One region of the Photobacterium sp. CCB-ST2H9 genome, then DNA from elsewhere that is predicted to be linked to it. Evidence: riboswitches for the same ligand, from Rfam matches in the RefSeq annotation. Region 1 holds a riboswitch; the other holds the start of a gene.
The links. A riboswitch is a leader RNA that binds a small molecule or an ion and turns the genes downstream of it on or off. The one in region 1 is predicted to bind lysine.
Positions count from the first base shown of each region.

Region 1 (11,348 bases):
CAGCATCAGTGCTGAAACCTTTGATGTCGGTGTCAGACAGGTGCCTCTGACCAGCGACTGGCAGCTTGATCTGACAGGAATTCGGGAGAACCTGGATAACGTCAAACTGGTCTTTGTCTGCAGTCCGAACAATCCGACCGGCAACCTGATCCGCCGTGAAGACATCATCGAGCTGCTGAGCATGACTCAGGACAAAGCCCTGGTCGTGATGGACGAAGCCTATATCGATTTCTGTCCGGAAGCCTCCACGGTCGATCTGCTGGCACAATTTCCGAATCTGGTCATCCTGCGCACGCTATCAAAAGCATTTGCGCTGGCAGGTCTGCGCTGCGGTTTTACGCTGGCAAATCCCGCTGTCATTGACATGCTGCTGAAAGTGATCGCTCCCTACCCTGTACCTGTACCCGTTGCTGAAATCGCCATACAGGCGCTGTCTCCGGCCGGTCTGGCCAAGACCAAGTTTCAGGTTCTGGATCTGAGCGCCAACCGCGCTTATCTGCAAGCGGGTCTGAGTATGCTGCCGGGGGTCACAGTTTACGACGGTTACGGCAATTATCTGCTGGTGCGTTTCCCTGACGGCAATGCTCTGTTTCAGGCCCTGTGGGATAACGGCATTATTCTGCGACGCTCCCCGATTGAAAATTGTATCCGGATCAGCATCGGCAACCGTGATGAGTGTGAGAAAACCCTCGCCTTTATCCGTACCCAGCTGGGCAAGAATTTATAAATTGGAAGGATCCCATTGTGAGCAAGGAAAAAATTCTTTTTATTGACCGTGACGGCACACTGATTGTTGAGCCGCCGGAAGATTTCCAGGTCGACCGTCTGGACAAACTGGAACTGGAACCTTTCGTCATCCCTGCCCTGTTAAAGCTGCAGGATGCAGGCTACAAACTGGTGATGGTCACCAATCAGGACGGTCTGGGAACCGACAGTTACCCGCAGGCCGACTTTGACGCACCGCATCAAATGATGATGGCGATCTTCGAATCTCAGGGCGTCCGCTTTGATGACGTGCTGATCTGCCCACACTTTGAACATGACAATTGCAGCTGCCGCAAACCAAAACTGGGGCTGGTGAAAGACTACCTGCAGCAAGGCAGAGTCGAGTTTGCAACCTCCGCCGTCATCGGAGACCGGCAGACCGATCTGCAACTGGCCGAAAACATGGCCATCCGCGGCATTCAGTACAAGCGCGGTGAAATGGACTGGCAACAGATAGTGACCGATCTGACCACCCGGCCACGGATTGCTGAAGTTACCCGGAAGACGAAAGAAACTGACATCAAGGTAAAAGTGAACCTGGATCAGACTGGCGGAAATGTAATTCAGACCGGCATGGGTTTCTTCGACCACATGCTGGATCAGATCGCCACTCACGGCGGTTTTCAGCTGCAGTTGACGGTTGACGGCGACCTGCACATTGACGATCACCACAGTGTGGAAGACACCGCACTGGCCTTGGGTCAGGCGCTGAAGGAAGCGCTGGGTGACAAACGCGGCATTGGCCGGTTTGGTTTCAGTCTGCCGATGGACGAATGTCTGGCGCAATGTGCACTGGATTTGTCTGGCCGTCCTTATCTGAAATTTGATGCCAAATTCAGCCGTGAGCAAGTCGGTGACCTGTCGACAGAAATGGTCTCGCACTTCTTCCGTTCGCTGACCGATACTCTGGCCTGCACGCTGCACCTGTCTTCGACCGGTGATAACGATCACCACATTGTCGAAAGCCTGTTTAAGGCCTTTGGCCGCACCCTGCGTCAGGCAATCAAAGTTGAAGGAAACGAGCTGCCAAGCAGTAAAGGGGTCTTGTAATGACACAGTCCACACAGAAAGTCGTCATCATCGATACAGGCTGTGCCAATGTTTCTTCTGTCCGGTTTGCCATTGAACGTCTCGGTTATGCCGTGACTGTCAGTCGGGATCCTGAAACCGTTCTGGCAGCCGACAAACTCTTCCTGCCGGGTGTCGGCACGGCCAGTGAAGCAATGAAAAACCTGGCGGAGCGCGATTTAATCTCTCTGGTCAGCAAAGTCGACAAACCACTGCTGGGGATTTGTCTTGGCATGCAACTTCTCGGCGAATACTCGGAAGAGCAAGGCCAGAATGGAACTGAAAAAGTGCCTTGTCTGAATTTATGCCCGGCCCCGGTCGTCAAAATGCAGACCGGTGACTTACCGCTGCCACATATGGGCTGGAATACCATCACGCCGGAGGAAGGCCACCCGCTGTTCAAAAACATTCCGGCCGGGACTTATTTTTATTTCGTGCACAGCTACGCCATGCCGGATTTTCATACCGAACAGGGCCGCACCATTGCCGGTTGTGAATACGGACAGCCATTTACCGCCGCTGTTCAGAGCGGCAATTATTACGGGGTGCAGTTCCACCCTGAGCGTTCCGGGAAAGCCGGTGCACAATTAATTCAGAATTTTCTCGAAATGTAGGACGACAAGGACTGGTTATGATTATTCCCGCACTCGATTTAATAGATGGTCAGGTCGTCCGCCTGTTTCAGGGCGATTATGGTCAGGTGACCGAATATAAAGTCAATCCTGCTGAGCAATTTGCACTGTACCACCAAGCCGGTGCTGACTGGTTGCATTTGGTTGATCTGACAGGCGCCAAAGATACCTCTGCCCGCCAGCTCGGTTTAATCCGGACACTGCTGGCCGGCACCCCGGCTAAGATTCAGATTGGCGGCGGTGTGCGTACCGAACAGGACGTGGCCGATTTACTCGATGCCGGCGCGCAACGTGTGGTTGTGGGTTCCACCGCTGTCAAAACGCCCGAGACAGTAAAAAGCTGGATGGAAACCTACGGTCCGGAACGCATCGTACTGGCACTGGATATCAACATTGATGACAACGGCCAGCGGAAAGTTGCGGTTTCCGGCTGGCAGGAAGACTCCGGGGTGACCATTGAAGCCCTGATCGAAGATTTTCGCACCGTCGGACTGAAACACGTCCTCTGTACCGATATTTCACGCGACGGTACCCTCGCAGGCTCAAATGTCGACCTGTACCGTGATTTATGCGCGCAATACCCGGACGTACAATTCCAGTCTTCGGGCGGTATCGGTTCTCTGGATGATATTGCTGCACTGAAAGGCACCGGCGTAGCAGGTGTGATTGTCGGTCGCGCCCTGCTGGACGGCAAATTTACTGCAGAACAGGCTTTTGCCTGCTGGAACGATTAAGGAGCCCGACATGTTAGCGAAACGCATTATTCCCTGCCTGGATGTTCGTGATGGTCAGGTGGTCAAAGGGGTTCAGTTCCGCAACCACGAGATTATCGGAGACATCGTCCCGCTGGCGAAACGCTATGCTGAAGAAGGAGCTGATGAACTGGTCTTCTACGATATCACCGCTTCCAGCGATGGCCGTGTCGTTGATAAAAGCTGGGTGGAACGTGTCGCCGAAGTCATTGATATTCCGTTCTGTGTCGCTGGCGGTATCAAATCTGCCGATGATGCCCGTCAGATCCTGCAGTTTGGCGCGGATAAAATTTCAATTAACTCACCGGCGCTGGCCAATCCGGTACTCATTACTGAGCTGGCAGATAAGTTTGGTGTGCAGTGTATTGTCGTTGGGATCGATTCTTACTTTGATGCGGACACCGGCAAATACCAGGTTTATCAGTTCACGGGAGATGAGTCCCGGACTCAGGTCACCCAGTGGGAAACCGCAGACTGGATTCAGGAAGTCCAGCAACGCGGGGCCGGTGAAATTGTGCTGAATATGATGAACCAGGATGGTGTTCGTCAGGGCTATGACCTGACACAGCTGAATCTGGTCCGCGATATCTGTCATGTACCGCTGATTGCTTCCGGTGGTGCGGGTACCATGGAACACTTTGCCGATGCCTTCAATATTGCCGGAGTCGACGGTGCACTGGCTGCATCTGTATTCCACAAACAAATCATCAATATCGGCGAACTGAAGCAATACCTTCAACAACAACAGGTGGAGATCCGACTATGAGCCTGAGCAGTGAAATTAATTGGGAAAAGGTCGATGGTCTGGTGCCCGCCGTGGTTCAGGACTGTCGCAGTGGTCAGGTACTGATGCTTGGCTTTATGAATGATGAAGCTTTAAATAAAACGCTGGACACCCGCCAGGTAACTTTCTGGTCCCGCAGTAAGCAACGTCTTTGGACCAAAGGTGAAACCTCAGGAAATGTGCTGCAACTCAAGCAAATTCAGCTCGACTGCGATAAAGACACCCTGCTGGTCAGTGCCGAGCCGATTGGCCCCACCTGCCACCTGGGCACAACAACCTGCTTCGATCAGGGCAGTACTGACGACGGTGAAAATGCCAGTATGCCCGATCTGGTGTTTCTTCACCGACTGGAGCAAGTGCTGGCAGCCCGTAAAGGCGCCGATCCCGAGTCTTCCTACACCGCCAGCCTCTATGCCCGTGGCACCAAGCGGATTTCGCAGAAGGTGGGTGAAGAAGGCGTTGAAGTCGCGCTTGCGGCAACGTCGGGTGACAAGGCGGAAGTGATTTCTGAGTCTGCTGATCTCTTGTATCACCTGATTGTCCTGTTGCAGGATCAGGGATTGAGTCTGGCAGACGTTGTCGCCAAATTGCAGGAAAGACACAAGGGCTGAATCCGCCCCCGATACGGAAAAAGGAAGCCTGAGCTTCCTTTTTTATTTTTATACGGTTTCAGTGGCCTCTCGGGCTTCTTCAATCGCTTCTTTATAGTGTTTCCGGCAAACCGAAACATAGCGATCGTTCCCGCCGATTTCAACCTGATCACCATCGGCAATGGCTTTGCCTGAGGCATCGTGGCGAATCACCATATTCGCTTTGCGGCCACAATGGCAGACAGTTTTCAGTTCCACCAGTTTGTCAGACCATGCCAGCAGATACTGACTGCCTTCAAACAGTTCGCCCCGGAAATCAGTGCGCAGCCCATAGCAAAGCACAGGGATATCAAGCTTATCGACAACTTCAGTCAGCTGTAAAACCTGAGTTTTGGTCAGAAACTGGCACTCATCGATCAACACGCAGTCTACACGAGACGCGTGATTCATCAGAGAAAGCTTATCCCACAGATTATCTTCCGGACCGTACAATTCTGCATCTTCCGACAAACCGATACGGGAACTGACTTTCCCCTTCCCAAACCGGTCATCAATTGCCGCTGTAAAGATGACAGGCGACATCCCCCGCTCACGGTAGTTAAATGACGACTGCAATAATGTCGTCGATTTCCCGGCATTCATGGCCGAGTAATAAAAATACATTTGCGCCATCAGGCTTTCCGCTCAACTCTGAATAACGGCTGATGCTACCGAAGAAGATTCTCAATTGGAAGCAAATCGGTGCCATTCATGTCTTTCCCCGTCAATACGTTCATGAATCAAGCATGACAGTCGACTCAGGCTGACCGGACACAAAAAAAACCGGTCAAGTGCAGCACTTGACCGGCTTGAAGCGCATACAGGCAGATCAGCTTACCTGGCCAGCTCCTGAGTGCCTTTTAAAGGACGCTTGGCAATCCAGCCAAGGCATACACAAACCAGCAGGAAGCTGACGGTCGCAGCCATGAAGGACACCCCCAGTGAGTCTGTCAGACCTAAGACGGTAAAGCCCACGGCTGTCACCAGAGCGACGGACAAAGCATAAGGCAATTGCGTCGACACATGATCCATGTGATTACAACGTGCACCTGTTGACGACAAAATCGTGGTGTCAGAAATTGGCGAGCAGTGGTCACCGAAAACAGAACCCGCCAGCACCGCACTCAGCATTGGCAGAATCAGACTGATTTCTGTCGCAGCGGCCAGATCACCCGCGATTGGCAGCATAATTCCGAAAGTGCCCCAAGACGTTCCGGTAGAAAACGCCATCAGACCTGACAGTAAAAACAGAATAACCGGCAACCACACCGGAGCAATATTTCCCTGAACCATCGTCGACAGGAATTTACCCGTGGCCATATCACTGATCACACTGCCAATCGTCCAGGCAAAGAACAGAATCAGAATTGCGCCGAACATTGATTTCGCGCCAATCCATAAAGCATGAACAATTTGCTTAACCGGAATTGCCTGACGCCCGACAGCAATCAAGGCAGAAAGTAATCCCAGCAAACCACCGTAACAAAGTGATGCACCAACATCTGTTGATTCAAACGCACCCAGAACAGAGAAAGGTTTTCCGTCTGCCTGTAAACTCTGGTTACCGGTAAAAATCATGAAGAATAAGGTTGCTGCAACCAGCACAAGAATAGGAACAATGAGATCACTTACTTTCCCATTTTCACTTTCTTCAATTTCTAATTCATCATTCAGATCTTTGGCTTCGGCATGAATTTCATCATGATCAAACCCAAGCGCATGACTGGCTTGCACTTCATGTTTTTTCATCAGGCCAACATCCAATTGGAACCAGGCCACAACGAATACCATTAACAGTGCAAATACTGCGTAAAAGTTCATAGGCGCCAGTTGAATAAACGCACTCAGTGCAGAATATTCTGTAACACCATGTGAAACCAAAATACCACCAACAACTGTAATGATATATGCCCCCCAACTTGAGGCTGGCATCAGTACGCACATAGGTGCGGCAGTCGAGTCCAGAATATAAGCCAGCTTAGAACGGGAAACATAAAAACGATCCGTTACCGGTCTGGAAATTGACCCGACAGCAAGACTGTTAAAATAATCATCGACAAAAATAAACACGCCAAGAAAAGCGGCTAAAAGTTTTGCACCGCGTTTACTTTTGATTTTTGTTTGAGCCCAATGTGCAAATGCACGCGTACCACCAGACAATGTCAGCAGCGCAGTGGTCATTCCTAATAAAAGCAGAAAAGCAACAATACTCATATTCCAGGTATTGATACCGCCATCTTCAATAAAGAGGCCTTTTACTTTACCGCCAACATAAGACAAGGTATTCGCGGCACTAAAGTCTGTCAGTAATAGCGCACCCATCAGGATACCAATGCCTAAAGACAACAGAACGCGCCGGGTCAGAATTGCCAGACTCAATGCCACAAGGGGCGGTAAGACTGAAATGGAAGATTGGGAAAAATCTACAAGGTTCATGATCTCTACTACAACCGATCTTGGTTGGAGATCTACTGCTGAACACGGCTTTACCGTGATGGGAAGCAAAATAGGAAGGCGGGTTTCACCTCTCCGGACCCCACAGTAGCGCTCCATAGTTAAATGTAAATTACTATGGCAGTGTTGTCCCTATTTGGCGACAACCCCAGCAAGGTGCTTTGACAGTTCAACCTTACTTCGGCACTGGCTCCTTTCACTGACGTTCTTCGGGGTCACCTCCCGCCAGTTACTAATAGACAATGCACCTCTACCCTTAGTCAAGGAACCGCGTATTCTACTTTTTGTTATCTGATTTGCAACCTATAAAGTACAAGATTAACTCATACTGATGAATAAGCGCTTACTAATTTACTGTATTTACTTACATTTACAGCGAGGATTACGATGTTGAATATGAAATTACTCACATTCAAACGCATTAAGAAAATTAGAACTATCTCAATTTATTAACAAGCAAAAATTTGATTTCTTCGCATCAGATGACGATTAATCATTATGACACGGATAAAAAACCATCGAATTAACTCAGTAAAACTGAGATTTTATTTGGCAGACAGGTTTAAAAAGTATTACTATTGCTGATATAAACTTTCTCACTAATTATTAGTATAACGACAATAGGAAATTTAAAATGTCTGATGCAATGAAAGCGCTATTAAACCTTCGTAGTCTTCGTGCACTTGCTCGTGAATATTCACTGGAGCAACTGAAAGAAGCTCTGGAGAAACTTCAGACCGTTGTCACCGAACGTGAAGAGTCTGATGCAGAAGAAATCGCGAAAGAAAAAGAGCGCGAAGACAAACTGAACCAATACCGTGAAATGCTGCTGGCTGACGGTATTGACCCAGAAGAACTGATGGCAAGCTTGGGTAAAACTAAAACCAAGCGTGCTGCTCGTCCGCCAAAATACAAATTCATCGATGAAAACGGCGAAGAGAAAACCTGGACTGGCCAAGGCCGTACTCCTTCAGCACTGAAAAAGGCGCTGGATGAAGGTAAATCTCTGGACGACTTTAAGATCTAATCTGATTCGATTTGATCAAAAAGCCCGGCAACTTTAGCCGGGCTTTTTCTTTTTCCAACATCAATTTAGAGCAATCACTTAAATAATGGCTATGCCATTAGTGAATACTGTCTGCTAGTGTACTCACAGCCAGCGCAAAGTAATGCGAGCGATTCCATTTCAGTAATGTCTGATAATTGCCATAAATCAAATAAGCACGACCATGATTATCATCCGGTTGAACTAACCAGGCATCTACATCAACTTTAGGCAATGCTGAGCCATTTAAACGACGCACACCCAATGCCTGCCATTCAGACAACGTTTTCCGCTTCTGAGGTTCCACCCCTTTCAGATCATCGCTCAGGCCATCAGGAACCTTCACCTGACGTCCCCAGGTATATTTATCATCCCAGCCAGATTTACTGAGATAATTTGCAGCCGAAGCGAAGACATCCGCTTCCGTTTTCCAGATATCTGCCTTACCGTCTCCATTTCCATCCACGGCAAAAGTCAGATAAGAAGTCGGCATAAACTGTGGTTGTCCCATCGCCCCTGCCCAGGAACCTTTCATTTCACTCACAGTAATATGTCCGTCCTGAAGAATGCTCAGTGCAGCCATAATCTGCTCACGGAAAAAAGCTTCCCGCCGGCCTTCATATGCCAGGGTAGTTAAAGCTTCAATCACGCTGTAACTTCCGGTCAGCTTGCCAAAATTACTCTCCACTCCCCACAAAGCAACAATGAACCGAGGCTGTACGCCATACTGACGCCCAACACGCTCCAGTGCCTTCCTGTGCTGGTGGTAATACTTATTTGCCTGGGCAATTTTCCATTGCGGAACCGCTTTCGGCAAATACTCATCCAGAGTGAGTTTTTTCTCCGGCTGGTTTTTATCGGCTGTAACCGCACGCTCAATAAATGTCACATTGGCAAATGCAGATTCCAGAATCGATTCATCAATTCCCTTCGCTCGCGCTTCCTGCTTTAACCCGGTTACATAATTGTCAAAACTTTCATCCGCCGCAGCCATAGGCGATGAAAGGCCAAGTCCTAAGGCCACCAGGGCCGCTAACCATTGCTTCCGCATATCCATTTTTTCACCGTCAGGTATTATTCAGTGCTTTTTTTGCTTTGTATTCTTCAAGAAGATTAGTCACTGGTGGTGGTATTTGCAGGTAATAACCCTGCGTTGACAGCGACTCCCTCACCTTCCTGATATCAGCCAGGGCCAGTTTTCTGTCTTCACTCAGTTTGAGTACCATCACGAACTGAGGCGTGCCAAAGGTGCTCAGTAACGCTTCCGGGACTTCTGAAAAATCATCTTTCTTGTTGATGTATAGATAAGTGTTGTCTTTTTTAGGACTTTTATAGATTGCACAAAACATAAGCAGACCTGCTGGTTACCCTTCACCACTATCTGACCACGACAAACGGAAATCATTCCTGAACGGAGGACATTCTGCCCAGTGCTGTCACCATCATGGTCATCATTTAAACTTTATACCGAACTCTGACAAGGAGAACTTGCTGAGACCTGCCGGGGAATATAACATGCTATAACCTATGTGATAACGTACCTGAGCGCGAAATTCTCCGCGCAAGAAGAATAAGCCATGGCAAAAACGGCAGAATTGAAAGGGGGCAGCTATACGCTCTCATCACTACACTTGGCTGACAGCGGTTTAGATCAGGCGATCAGTTTTCTTAAGGATAAAGTAGAGCAGGCTCCGGCATTCTTTGCTCACGCCCCGCTGGTGATTGATATCAGCAAAACCAGTCAGGAGCTTGACTTCGGGCAGTTGCGACAAGGCATTCTGGATGCAGGGATGATCCCGGTAGGCATCAGTGGTTGCAAGCCGTCACATTTACAGGCTCAGGCAAAATCCGCAGGTTTTGCCATCATGAATGCCGCCAGACAGGCAAAAGCCAGCAGCCCTGTCATGGAACCCACAAAAGTGATTCGCTCCCCGGTTCGTTCAGGGCAGCAAATTTATGCTAAAAATTGCGATCTGGTCGTATTGAATCATGTCAGCGCTGGTGCTGAAATTATTGCTGACGGCTGCATCCATATTTACGGGTGCTTGCGTGGCCGGGCAATTGCCGGAGCCAGTGGGGAGACGAACGCTCAGATTTTCTGCCATAATCTACAGTCGGAATTAATATCCATTGCAGGCAATTACTGGCTGAGCGATAAGATTCAAGAATCTCACTGGGGATCGAGTGTCGTTATCTCTTTGATAGACAACAATTTAAATATAGCGCATCTGGCTGTATAACTTTAAAAAGGAATAAAACAGATGGCACGAATTATCGTGGTGACCTCAGGTAAAGGCGGGGTCGGAAAAACGACCTCCAGTGCGGCCATTGCGTCCGGCCTTGCTCTGAAAGGCAAAAAAACAGCCGTCATCGATTTTGATATTGGTCTGCGAAATCTTGATCTGATTATGGGCTGTGAACGTCGGGTCGTGTTTGATTTTGTAAATGTTATCAATGGCGAAGCAAAACTGAATCAGGCGCTGATCAAAGATAAGCGCGTGGACAACTTGTACGTGCTTCCGGCATCGCAAACCCGTGACAAAGATGCATTAAGTAAAGAAGGCGTCGAAAAAGTTCTGAATGAAATGGATGAAATGGGTTTTGAATTCATTATCTGCGATTCTCCTGCAGGTATTGAAACCGGTGCATTAATGGCGCTGTACTTTGCAGATGAAGCCATTGTTACCACAAACCCTGAAGTAGCTTCCGTCCGGGATTCAGACCGTATTCTGGGAATTCTGGACTCCAAATCGCGTCGCGCTGAAAATAACGAAACACCAGTGAAACAACACCTGCTGCTGACCCGTTATAACCCATCCCGGGTAACTCAGGGTGATATGCTCAGTGTTGCTGACGTCGAAGAGATCCTGCACATTCCTTTGCTGGGTGTCGTACCGGAAAGCCAGTCTGTTCTGAATGCTTCAAACAAAGGCGAACCGGTCATTTTTGATGTTGATTCTGATGCGGGTCAGGCTTATCAGGATACAATTGAACGTTTGCTGGGCAAAGAACGCCCGTTCCGGTTCATTGAGGAAGAGAAAAAAGGCTTCCTGAAACGAATATTTGGAGGCTAACCACACTATGGCTTTGCTAGAGTTCTTCCGCCCCAAAAAACAATCAACCGCGAGTGTGGCGAAAGAAAGGCTGCAGATCATTGTTGCTGAACGTCGCTCCGCCTCTATGGGCAGCCCGAGTTACCTGCCACAGCTTAAGCAGGAT
Region 1 covers NZ_CP100425.1:2,368,782-2,380,129, forward strand. Annotated here, with positions in the region: gene hisC (histidinol-phosphate transaminase) at 1-727, shown strand, start outside; gene hisB (bifunctional histidinol-phosphatase/imidazoleglycerol-phosphate dehydratase HisB) at 745-1,815, shown strand; gene hisH (imidazole glycerol phosphate synthase subunit HisH) at 1,815-2,447, shown strand; gene hisA (1-(5-phosphoribosyl)-5-[(5-phosphoribosylamino)methylideneamino]imidazole-4-carboxamide isomerase) at 2,465-3,199, shown strand; gene hisF (imidazole glycerol phosphate synthase subunit HisF) at 3,210-3,983, shown strand; gene hisIE (bifunctional phosphoribosyl-AMP cyclohydrolase/phosphoribosyl-ATP diphosphatase HisIE) at 3,980-4,612, shown strand; gene L4174_RS11030 (thymidine kinase) at 4,661-5,263, opposite strand; gene L4174_RS11035 (Na+/H+ antiporter NhaC family protein) at 5,465-7,066, opposite strand; lysine riboswitch at 7,165-7,345, opposite strand; gene L4174_RS11040 (H-NS family nucleoid-associated regulatory protein) at 7,719-8,111, shown strand; gene L4174_RS11045 (lytic transglycosylase domain-containing protein) at 8,209-9,180, opposite strand; gene L4174_RS11050 (YcgL domain-containing protein) at 9,197-9,478, opposite strand; gene minC (septum site-determining protein MinC) at 9,707-10,369, shown strand; gene minD (septum site-determining protein MinD) at 10,391-11,203, shown strand; gene minE (cell division topological specificity factor MinE) at 11,211-11,348, shown strand, end outside.

Region 2 (11,348 bases), 1.6 Mb from region 1:
AAGACAAGTTCACCAAAGACGACTGAGTGTTTCACGACAAGATGACAAACAAAAAAAGACCTGCGATTGCAGGTCTTTTTTGAAGGACGATAAACGTTAAGATTTTGGATTCGTTTCCGGCTGCTGATGTGACGCGACAGCCTGCTCGCTGTCCCCGCCATGTTTAGCTTCCCAGATTTTTGCCTTTTCAATCATTGGTGTAATGGTTGAGCCCTGGATCAGGATCGAGAACACCACAACCGCATAGGTCATCACAAGAATTAGCTCTTTAACGTCAATATTTTTTTCCGGGATAACAATGACACCAGCTGGAATCGCCATCGCCATGGCCAGTGCCAGTCCGCCACGCAGGCCACCCCAGGTTAGGATCTTCACCGACTCAGGGTTGTACTTCCGGAATCGTTTAAAGCCGACATAAGAGAGTTTGACACTCAGGTAACGGGCCAGCAGGACCAGCGGCACTGCAATGACCATCAGCGTCCAGTCTTCTTCGTGGAAGCTGAAAGACAGCATGCTCATACCGATCAACAGGAACAGCACGCCATTCAGGAATTCATCAACAAGCTCCCAGAAGTGATCCAGGTGATCCTCACTTTCTTTGGAGAAACCAATATAACGGGTCCAGTTGCCGATCATGATGCCGGAAACAACCATGGCCAGCGGGCCAGAGACATGGATGACATCAGCAAACGCATAACCGGCGGTCGGGACACCCAGAGTCAGCAGTAACTCCATGGAGTGATCGTCGGTTGAGCTGATCAGATAGTGGAAAAGCAGGCCTAAAACAAAACCGTAAGTGATTCCGCCGATGGCTTCCTGTAAGAACAGGTGGCCAACGCCCAGCACGGTTGGTGCCTCATCACCAAAAGCGATGGTGAACAGGGTGACAAAAATGACCAGACCGAAACCATCGTTGAAGAGCGACTCGCCTTCGATCTGAGTTGAAATCCGGCGAGGCGCATGCAATTTTTTAACAATTGCAAGCACAGCAATCGGGTCCGTCGGCGAAATCAGTGCACCGAACAGCAGGCAGTAGATCAGATCAAACTGGATGCCCACGGTCTGGCAAATCCACCAGAGCGCACCGCCGATAAAAAAGGTGGAAAACAGGGTAGCGCCAAGTGCCAGGATGGCAATTTCCCACTTTTGATCTTCGAGGTGAGGCAGCTTGATACCCAGACCGCCGGCGAAAAGCAGAAAGCCGAGAATCCCTTTCAGCAAGAAGCTTTCGAAGTCGATCTGTCCCAACTGCTCTGCGGCGATTTCTTCCAGGTGAAACCAGCCATTGTGACCCGCAATCACGATACCGAGCGATAAAACAATGGCGCCGGCAGTGATGGCAATGGTGGTTTGCATTTTGCCTATCTTATGATTAATAAATGCAATAGCCATCGCGGCAGCGGCGAGAAAACAGAGGGTACTGTATACCGACATCCTTGATCCTCATCTGTTGGAAAAGTGTTAAGCAAAAATTGTGACAGAATATAAATGTTCGGGCCTGTGATAGCCATAAAAACTTTGAGCTGATCGGTGAAGAATTAGTTTGCGCAAACGATGTATAGACGTCTAGATTTCCAATCAGGCTGTGATAGGATGATAGCAGCTGACAAGTTTAAGTGTAAGGAAGTAAGCAGTGTCGAAGGGAACGGAATTATTACACAAGCGATTAAATGAGCAGATCCTGATCATCGATGGCGGGATGGGCACCATGATCCAGAGTTATAAGCTGGATGAGCAGGATTACCGGGGTGAGCGTTTTGCCGACTGGCATTCAGACCTGAAAGGAAACAATGACCTGCTGGTCCTGACTCAGCCGCAGCTGATCAAGGATATTCACGCTGCTTACCTTGAGGCCGGGGCCGATATCCTCGAAACCAACACTTTCAATGCCACCACAATTGCGATGGCAGACTACGATATGGAAAGTCTGAGTGCCGAAATTAACCTGTCGGCCGCCAGGCTGGCCCGTCAGGTCGCAGATGAGTGGACCGCAAAAACACCGGACAAACCGCGTTTTGTGGCTGGTGTTCTTGGCCCGACCAACCGTACCTGCTCTATTTCTCCGGATGTGAACGATCCGGGATACCGCAATGTAAGCTTTGACCAGCTGGTTGAGGCGTACTCTGAATCGACCCGTGCTTTGATTGAGGGCGGTGCCGATATCATTCTGATTGAAACTATTTTTGACACGCTGAATGCAAAAGCCTGTGCCTTTGCGGTGGAGTCGGTATTTGAAGCGCTGGGACAAAGTCTGCCGGTGATGATTTCCGGGACGATCACCGATGCCTCCGGCCGTACCTTGTCCGGTCAAACGACCGAAGCTTTCTATAACTCACTCCGGCACGTCAAACCGATCTCTTTCGGTCTGAACTGCGCACTGGGCCCGGATGAACTGCGTCAGTATGTTGAAGAACTGTCTCGGATCTCTGAATGTGCTGTGTCAGCGCACCCGAACGCCGGTCTGCCAAACGCCTTTGGGGAATATGACCTGGAAGCAGATGAGATGGCCGAGCATATCCGGGAATGGGCGGAGTCCGGTTTCCTCAATCTGGTAGGTGGCTGCTGCGGGACCACACCTGAGCACATTCGTGAAATGGCCCGTGTGACGGCAAATATTCCGCCAAGGAAGTTGCCTGAATTACCCGTGGCCTGCCGGTTGTCTGGTCTGGAACCTCTGACCATCGAAAAAGAAACTCTGTTCGTCAATGTCGGTGAGCGTACCAATGTGACCGGTTCGGCCCGATTCCGCCGTCTGATCAAAGAAGAACTGTATGATGAGGCACTGGAAGTGGCGCGTCAGCAGGTAGAGGCTGGTGCGCAGATCATCGATATCAATATGGACGAAGGTATGCTGGATGCGGAAGCTGCCATGGTGCGGTTTCTGAACCTGTGTGCCTCTGAACCGGAAATTTCCCGCGTCCCTATTATGATTGACTCGTCTAAGTGGGAAATCCTTGAAGCGGGTCTGAAATGTGTTCAGGGTAAGCCGATTGTTAACTCAATCTCACTCAAGGAAGGCAAAGAGAAATTTGTTGAGCAGGCTAAATTAATCCGTCGCTACGGTGCGGCGGTGATCGTCATGGCGTTCGATGAGGTGGGTCAGGCGGATACCCGTGAGCGGAAGATCGAAATCTGTACCAATGCGTATCATGTGCTGGTCGATGAAGTGGGTTTCCCGCCGGAAGATATTATTTTTGACCCGAATATCTTTGCGGTCGCGACAGGAATTGAAGAGCACAATAACTACGCCGTGGATTTCATTGAAGCCGTCGGGGATATCAAGCGTACCCTGCCGCATGCCATGGTGTCAGGTGGTGTGTCGAATGTCTCGTTCTCGTTCCGTGGCAATGAGCCGGTGCGTGAAGCGATTCATGCCGTCTTCCTGTATCACTGCTTCAAGAACGGAATGGATATGGGGATCGTGAATGCCGGTCAGCTGGCGATTTACGACGACCTGCCGGACGAGCTGCGTGTGGCTGTGGAAGATGTGGTCCTCAACCGCCGTGATGATTCGACAGAGCGGCTACTGGATTTAGCAGATAAATACCGGGGCAGCGGCGAAGCTGTGGAAGATAAAACCGCAGCAGAATGGCGCAGCTGGCCGGTCGATAAGCGTCTGGCGCATGCGCTGGTCAAAGGTATTACTGAGTTTATTGTTGAAGATACGGAAGAAGCCCGCCAGCAGGCCAGCAAACCGCTGGAGGTCATTGAAGGACCGCTGATGGCAGGGATGAACGTGGTCGGTGACCTCTTCGGTGAAGGAAAAATGTTCCTGCCACAGGTTGTGAAATCTGCCCGCGTGATGAAACAGGCTGTGGCATATCTGGAGCCGTACATCAATGCCGAAAAGCAGGCTGGCAAGAGTAACGGAAAAATCTTGCTGGCAACTGTGAAAGGTGACGTGCACGACATCGGAAAGAACATTGTCGGCGTGGTGTTGCAGTGTAATAACTTCGAGATTATTGACCTCGGGGTGATGGTGCCCTGCGATAAGATTCTGAAAGTTGCCCGAGAAGAGAATGTCGATATTATCGGTCTATCCGGCCTGATCACACCATCTCTGGATGAAATGGTTCATGTGGCAAAAGAGATGGAACGTCAGGGCTTTGAGATCCCACTGCTGATTGGCGGCGCAACAACGTCTAAAGCACACACTGCCGTGAAAATCGAACAGAATTACCATGCGCCCGTGGTGTATGTGTCCAATGCATCCAGAGCCGTCGGGGTATGTGCGGCATTGTTATCTGAGACACAACGGCCTGCGTTTGTCGAACGTCTGGATCAGGAATACGAGGTGGTGCGTGAGCAGCATGCCCGTAAGCGTCCGCGCAGCGCGCCGGTCAGCCTGGAAGCTGCACGTGCCAATAAAGTGGCAATTGAATGGAACAGTTATACGCCGCCGGTTCCTAAACAACCGGGGATTCATGTATTCAAGGATTTTGATATCGCCACCTTGCGTCGTTATATCGACTGGACACCTTTCTTTATGACCTGGTCGCTGAGCGGTAAATATCCGACCATCCTTCGCCATGAAGTCGTCGGGAAAGAGGCGCAGCGGCTGTTCGATGATGCCAATCAGCTGCTGGATGAGATCGAAGCAACCGGCATGATCAAAGCCAATGGCGTGTGCGGTCTGTTCCCGGCCAATAACATTGGTGATGATATTGAGGTTTACACGGATGAAAGCCGGGCTCAGGTTCTGACGATACTGCGTGGTCTGCGGCAGCAGACGGAGAAACCGAAAGGGCCGAATTACTGTTTGTCAGATTATGTGGCCCCGAAAGACAGCGGGAAAGCTGACTGGATTGGTGCCTTTGCCGTGACTGGCGGGATTGGTGAGTACGAGATTGCCGAGCAGTTTAAAGCCAAAGGTGATGATTATAATGCCATCATGATTCAGGCGGTGGCCGATCGTCTTGCCGAAGCGTTTGCCGAATGTATGCACGAGCAGGTGCGCAAGGAAATCTGGGGTTATGCGCCGGATGAAAATCTGGAAAATGAAGATCTGATCCGTGAGAAATATCAGGGGATCCGTCCGGCACCGGGCTATCCGGCCTGTCCGGAGCACACTGAAAAAGGTGAAATCTGGAAATTGCTGGATGCGGAAGCCAACACCGGGATGCAACTGACAGAAAGCTTCGCGATGTGGCCGGGCGCGGCAGTGTCGGGCTGGTATTTCTCGCATCCGGAGTCCCGCTATTTTGCGGTTGCACAGATTCAGCGGGATCAGATGCTGAGCTATGCTGAGCGCAAAGGCTGGGATGAAGTTGAAGCCGAGAAATGGCTCGGTCCAAATCTCTGAGGCACCTCAGGTATCGGCCATCTGAATCCGGTGGCCGTATCAAAGGTTCCGAAAGATATTAACAAAGGCGCTCACAGAGCGCCTTTTTTGATCGGTCAGGTTCGGATTACTCGAAAATCTTACTGTGCAGATTCTGGGCAATCGGAAGTGCGTGTTCGGTTTTCACCAGGAAGCACAGGTTGTGCGGGCTGGCACCGTAACAAATCATCCGCAGCTTGTATTCATCCAGCGTGTTGAAGACAGTGCTGACGGAACCTGCGGTCTGGCTCATGCGGTTTCCGATCAGAGAGATCAGACACAGATCCTGTTCGATCTCAACTCGGCACAGCTCGCTGAGGGCCGCATGTGCTCCCGGAGGAAGCGTTGGCGCGCCGCCGCCAGTGTCCGTCTGATCCATGGTCAGAGAAACGCTGACTTCAGAAGTCGAAATCAGATCGACTGAAACTTTGTGTTCAGCCAGAATACGGAACACTTCCGCCAGGAAGCCGTAAGCATGAAACATGTTCAGACTGGTCAGGGTGATCAGAGTTTGATTGTTGCGCAGGGCCAGCGCACGGAACAGGGGGGCATCACTGACCGATTTACGGATCCAGGTCCCGCCTTGCTCTGGTGCTTTGGAAGAGCCCACAAACACAGGGATCTGACGGCGAACCGCCGGGATCAGTGTAGACGGGTGAAGAATTTTGGCACCAAAGTTTGCCATCTCAGAAGCTTCGCTGAAGCTGATTTCCTTGATAGGCGTCGCTTTCGGGGCAATACGCGGATCGGTGGTATACATCCCAGGGACGTCAGTCCAGATTTCCAGCGTACCGGCATCGATCGCTTCAGCCATCAGCGCGGCGCTGTAGTCGCTGCCGCCGCGGCCCAGCGTTGTGGTACGGCCCAGTTCATCACTGCCGATGAAGCCTTGAGAAACCACAATGTTATCCTGCAGCAATGGCAACAGCTTTTCTTCTGTCAGCTGACGGATCATCTCAGGTTCCGGGCTGGCTTTTCCGAAGCGGCTGTCGGTACGCATGACGTCACGGATATCATAGCGGACGGCATCGGCACCCATTTCGCACATAATTTGGGTAAACAGGTAAGTTGACAGCAGTTCGCCGTTCGCGACCAGTTGATCGGTCAGTTCAGCAGATTTCTGGACTGCGGTCTGAGTTGCAATCTCTGCAACCTGATCCAGCAGCGCCTCAATCTTTCCGGCAACGGCTTCTGGTTGCTGCAGGTCCGCCAGTACACTGTGATGGATGGCACGCAGGCGCTCCATCAGGCTGGTACGGTGCTCAGCATCAGCGACGCCGTTGGCCAGTTCGACCAGAATATTGGTCACACCGGAGCACGCACTGATTAAAACCAGCTTGGTATTCGGATTATTCATCACGATCTTGGCACTGCGGCTCATTGCTACGTAATCGGCCACACTTGTGCCGCCAAATTTTGCGACAGTAATTTCAGCGTTCTGCGCTGAAGAAAAATGTACAGGGCTCAAAATGATCTCCCACTAAACAAAGCGTAAAGTCATGGGGCAAAATTTGGGGAATCTTTCCGACTTGATGTCAGAAGAGCCGTTCGGCGAGACATGAAAAGACTGCTGCGACCAGAAGCTCTCCACCTGTGCTTGATGCTGCAGGTGACAGCCAGAAGGATTCAACCTTCAAAGCCGATACGGCAAGCCCCCTGTCTCACCGTATCTCGGCGTTGCTCCCCCTCTCTATGGTGCTTTGGGGTGGGGCCCCGCCGCATAGATACCTGGATAACGCGCCTCTTCCGTTTTCACCTGAAAAATGAGCTCTTTCAGGGTGAACAAAAATTGCCCTTATTGAATAGGAGCAGGGGGGCTTTGTCAATGCCTGAATGCATTTTTCTGTGCCGTTATTGTTACTGATCCTGCAGAAATTTGTCCCTGTCGTTTCTGCGGCGTCCGGTTCTGTTATGCTCGGTTGCGATACTGAACCGATATGACCGTTGCAAATCATATTTAAGGTGCTGATTGATAGGGATTTCAGCAACCATGCCAATGGAGGCCCCATGACAATTCAGAGTTTTTATCCGCCGCAGCGTACCCTGATGGGACCCGGCCCCTCAGATATTTATCCTCAGGTGCTGCAGGCGCTCAGTCGCCCGACTTTGGGCCATCTTGACCCATTATTCATCGGAATGATGGATGAACTGAAAGTCTTGCTTCAGTATGCATTTCAGACCACGAACCCGTTTACTATTGCCGTCTCTGCGCCGGGCAGTGCCGGGATGGAAGCGTGTTTTGTTAATCTGGTCGAGCCGGGCGATAAGGTGATTGTCTGCCGCAACGGGGTCTTTGGCGATCGGATGCGGGAAAATGTTGTTCGCTGCGGTGGTGAAGCCGTGCTGGTGGATAACGAATGGGGCGAGCCGGTTGATCCGTTGGCTGTTGAAGCGGTACTGAAAGCCCATCCGGATGCCAAGATCCTGGCCTTTGTTCATGCGGAAACCTCCACTGGAGCGCTCAGTGATGCCGAAACGTTGTCGAAACTGGCACGTGAACATGGCTGCCTGACGATTGTGGATGCGGTGACGTCACTGGGTGGTGTGCCGCTCAAAGTGGATGAATGGCAGCTCGATGCGGTGTACTCCGGCAGTCAGAAATGTCTGTCCTGTGTGCCGGGGCTGTCTCCGCTGACTTTTTCTCCCCGTGCGGTTGAGGCCATTCAGCAGCGTAAGACACCGGTACAGAGCTGGTTCCTGGACCAGAGCCTGGTTCTGGCATACTGGAGCGGCGAAGGCAAGCGGAGTTACCATCATACAGCGCCGGTGAACAGCCTGTACGCATTGCATGAAGCGCTGGTCCGTCTGCAAAATGAAGGGCTGGAAAATGCCTGGCAGCGTCACGCTGAGATGCATCAGTCGCTGCGTGAAGGCCTGGAAGCCATGGGAATTCGTTTTGTTGTTGAGGAAAAGAGCCGTTTGCCGCAACTCAACGCGGTCTACATTCCTGATGGTGTGGATGATGCTAAAGTGCGTCAGACCCTGCTGGAAAAATATAATCTGGAAATTGGCGCGGGTCTGGGGGCGCTGGCCGGAAAGGCTTGGCGTATCGGACTGATGGGGTATGCTGCCCGCAATGAAAATGTGGCGCTGTGTCTGAAAGCGTTGGAAGATGTATTGAAATAACCGGTAACGGATGGACAAACGGCTGCCGTGGCAGCCGTTTTTGTCTGGTTTAACCTTGTGTATTCCCAAGGCTGGCCTGATCGTTTTCTGTTTCCAGAGCAGGCTGAGCAAATACCGGCAATGCCTGCTCTGTGAAATCCAGCCCCGGGAACAGGTACCGGGCCTCTTCCCGTACATGTTCAGCCTGGCGGTGATTGTCCAGTGCCTGATGGGCGCGGATCAGATACTGATACAGAATCGGGCGCGGTAACTCCCGGGCCATGTGATCAGCCCAGGTGATAAATCCCTGTATCAGCTCAGGGTTGTTCTGGTGAATCCCTACTTTCAGCTGGGTCTGATAAAAATCCCATTCGAACCGGTGTCGCCAGGCCCAGGTATTGTTCACTTTCTCAAGGGCAGTCAGATCGGGCGGTGAAGTGGCTTCAAAGCGGGTCAGCATCGCCCCGGAGTAGAGTGTCGTGAGCATAAATGCGCTGATACAGGCGGGCAGCAGGATCCCCCCGACTTTGAATGGCTGGTGAAACCGCAGCGGCTGTTTGAAATACTTGGCGCTCAGCGAGTCGATCCAGTACAGCAGAAACAGAAAGACCACCCAATGAACCAGCGAGTGGTAGAACGGATACTCCAGCTGGGTGTGCAACGTGATCGGGAACAACAGGGCCACCAGTGCCAACTGGGTATTGGCCGGGGCGCGCCTTATTTTTGCCAGCACGGCGGCGGCTGCAATGAGCAGCGCCAGCAGCGGCAGGATCCCGCCTTCACTGGCCCAGAACAGCAGTTCGTTGTGCGGATGGTCCAGACCGGCCAATCCGTAAGGCTGCGCTGGATCGGCCTGATGCCATTGCGCCGTCTGCATCAGATAGGCATGTTCGAAATTGCCGTATCCGACGCCCCGCATGGGCGCATGCAGGAACATCTCTGTGACTTGTGGGTAGATCACTGTCCGGGCACTTTCCAGAGAGGCTCGGCCCGGCTGTGGAGACCATTGCAGTGTACTGGTCAGGTTCCAGGCCAGACTCAGCCCCATCATGACCATCAGTAACCACAGACGCCATTTCGCCCGGGCGGCAAACTGGGTCAGGTACGGCAGGATCAGCAATACCCCGACGACAGCTGCAAGCCAGCCGGTCCGTGAGCTGAGAACAATCAGCATGGGCACAATGGCAACCGGCGTCAGCATAAGCCCCAGCTGAGCCAGTGTCCAGCGGCGCTGATATGCGGGCTGGCGGGCCAGCAGATAGGCAGACAGGATCAGGCCGGTGGCCAGAAAACTGGCCATGACATTGGGTTGCTGAAAGATGCCGTAAGGTCGGTTGATGTCTGTGTTATACCCTATGGCATTCTCGGGAGAGATCCAGAGAAACTGATACCAGGCCAGCGCTGTTTGTAACCAGACCGCTTTGAGGATCAGCCACAGAATTTGCTGACGCTGTTTCTGGCTGAAAGCAAATTGCTGAAGTGCAACAAAAAACAGCCAGCCAGCCCAGAGCGCAAACAGTCGGTTGGCTGCTGCCTGAGGGCTCGCCTCCGGATAAAAGACCGGAAGAGTCAGCAGGAGGCAGCAGAGAAAGAGCACCAGCGTCAGGCGTGAATAGCGCAGGATTTTCTGACGGCTGATTTCCAGGAAACCAATCGCGATGGCAAAACTGAACGGAATCCAGCTGCTGACATTGAACGGGAGCTCGAGTCCGGACCCTCCCTGATTGTGCTGAAAGTAGTGCATGGTCAGCAGAAACAGGAAAGTCAGCGCCAGGATAAAGGGGCGCGTCAGGGGTTTGCTGATCGTGGCAGCAGCCAGTCGGGTGCCCCGTAATTGAATGACTGTCACGTTGTCCGGTCCCTCGACATATCGTCAAAAAATCAGGCTGGTGACCAGCCTGACAAAGATTGTTTTTATAATTAAGCCTGCTGAGCGGCCAGTGCCGGTAACAGGGGCTTGAGGAAGCGGGCTGTATGCGACCCGGCCACTTCCGCAACCTGTTCCGGTGTACCCGAGGCAATGATTTCACCACCGCCGTTGCCGCCTTCCGGTCCCAGATCAATGATCCAGTCTGCGGTTTTGATCACGTCAAGATTGTGTTCAATGACCACAATGGTGTTGCCGTGATCGCGCAGTTTATGCAGTACGCTCAGCAGTTGCTGAATGTCGTGGAAGTGCAGCCCGGTTGTTGGTTCATCCAGAATATACAGGGTCTTACCTGTATCGCGCTTGGACAGCTCACGTGCAAGTTTCACCCGTTGCGCTTCTCCGCCGGACAAGGTGGTCGCAGCCTGACCCAGACGAATATAGGATAAACCGACATCCATCAGGGTTTGCAGTTTTCGGGCAATTGCGGGGACAGGATCAAAAAATGTCCGGGCGTCTTCGACCGTCATCTCCAGAACTTCGTCAATGGCTTTGCCTTTATACTTCACTTCCAGAGTTTCCCGGTTGTAGCGCTTGCCTTTACAGCTGTCACAAGGCACATAAACATCCGGCAAGAAGTGCATCTCAACTTTGATCACCCCGTCGCCCTGGCAGGCCTCGCAGCGGCCGCCTTTCACGTTAAAACTGAAGCGGCCCGGTTTGTAACCCCGGGAACGGGATTCCTGCGTCCCTGAAAACAGCTCACGGATCGGGGTAAAGATACCGGTATAGGTCGCCGGATTAGAGCGTGGTGTCCGGCCGATCGGGCTCTGATCGATGTCGATCACCTTGTCCAGATGTTCCAGTCCCTGAATATCGTCATATGGCGCCGGTTCGCCGGAAGTGGCACCATTTAGTTCATGGTGGGCGATCCGGAAGAAGGTGTCGTTGATCAGGGTGGATTTGCCCGAGCCGGAGACACCGGTGACGCAGGTCATCAGACCAACCGGGATTGAGACATCTACCTTTTTCAGGTTGTTGCCGCGGGCACCGGTC
Region 2 covers NZ_CP100425.1:350,410-361,757, forward strand. Annotated here, with positions in the region: gene metA (homoserine O-succinyltransferase) at 1-26, shown strand, start outside; gene L4174_RS01630 (sodium:proton antiporter) at 97-1,434, opposite strand; gene metH (methionine synthase) at 1,634-5,302, shown strand; gene lysC (lysine-sensitive aspartokinase 3) at 5,409-6,788, opposite strand; lysine riboswitch at 6,893-7,074, opposite strand; gene L4174_RS01645 (alanine--glyoxylate aminotransferase family protein) at 7,328-8,446, shown strand; gene L4174_RS01650 (PglL family O-oligosaccharyltransferase) at 8,496-10,274, opposite strand; gene uvrA (excinuclease ABC subunit UvrA) at 10,346-11,348, opposite strand, start outside.
Region 2: it holds a riboswitch for lysine, as region 1 does, so the genes downstream of both, lysC (lysine-sensitive aspartokinase 3) here and L4174_RS11035 (Na+/H+ antiporter NhaC family protein) in region 1, are expected to answer to the same signal.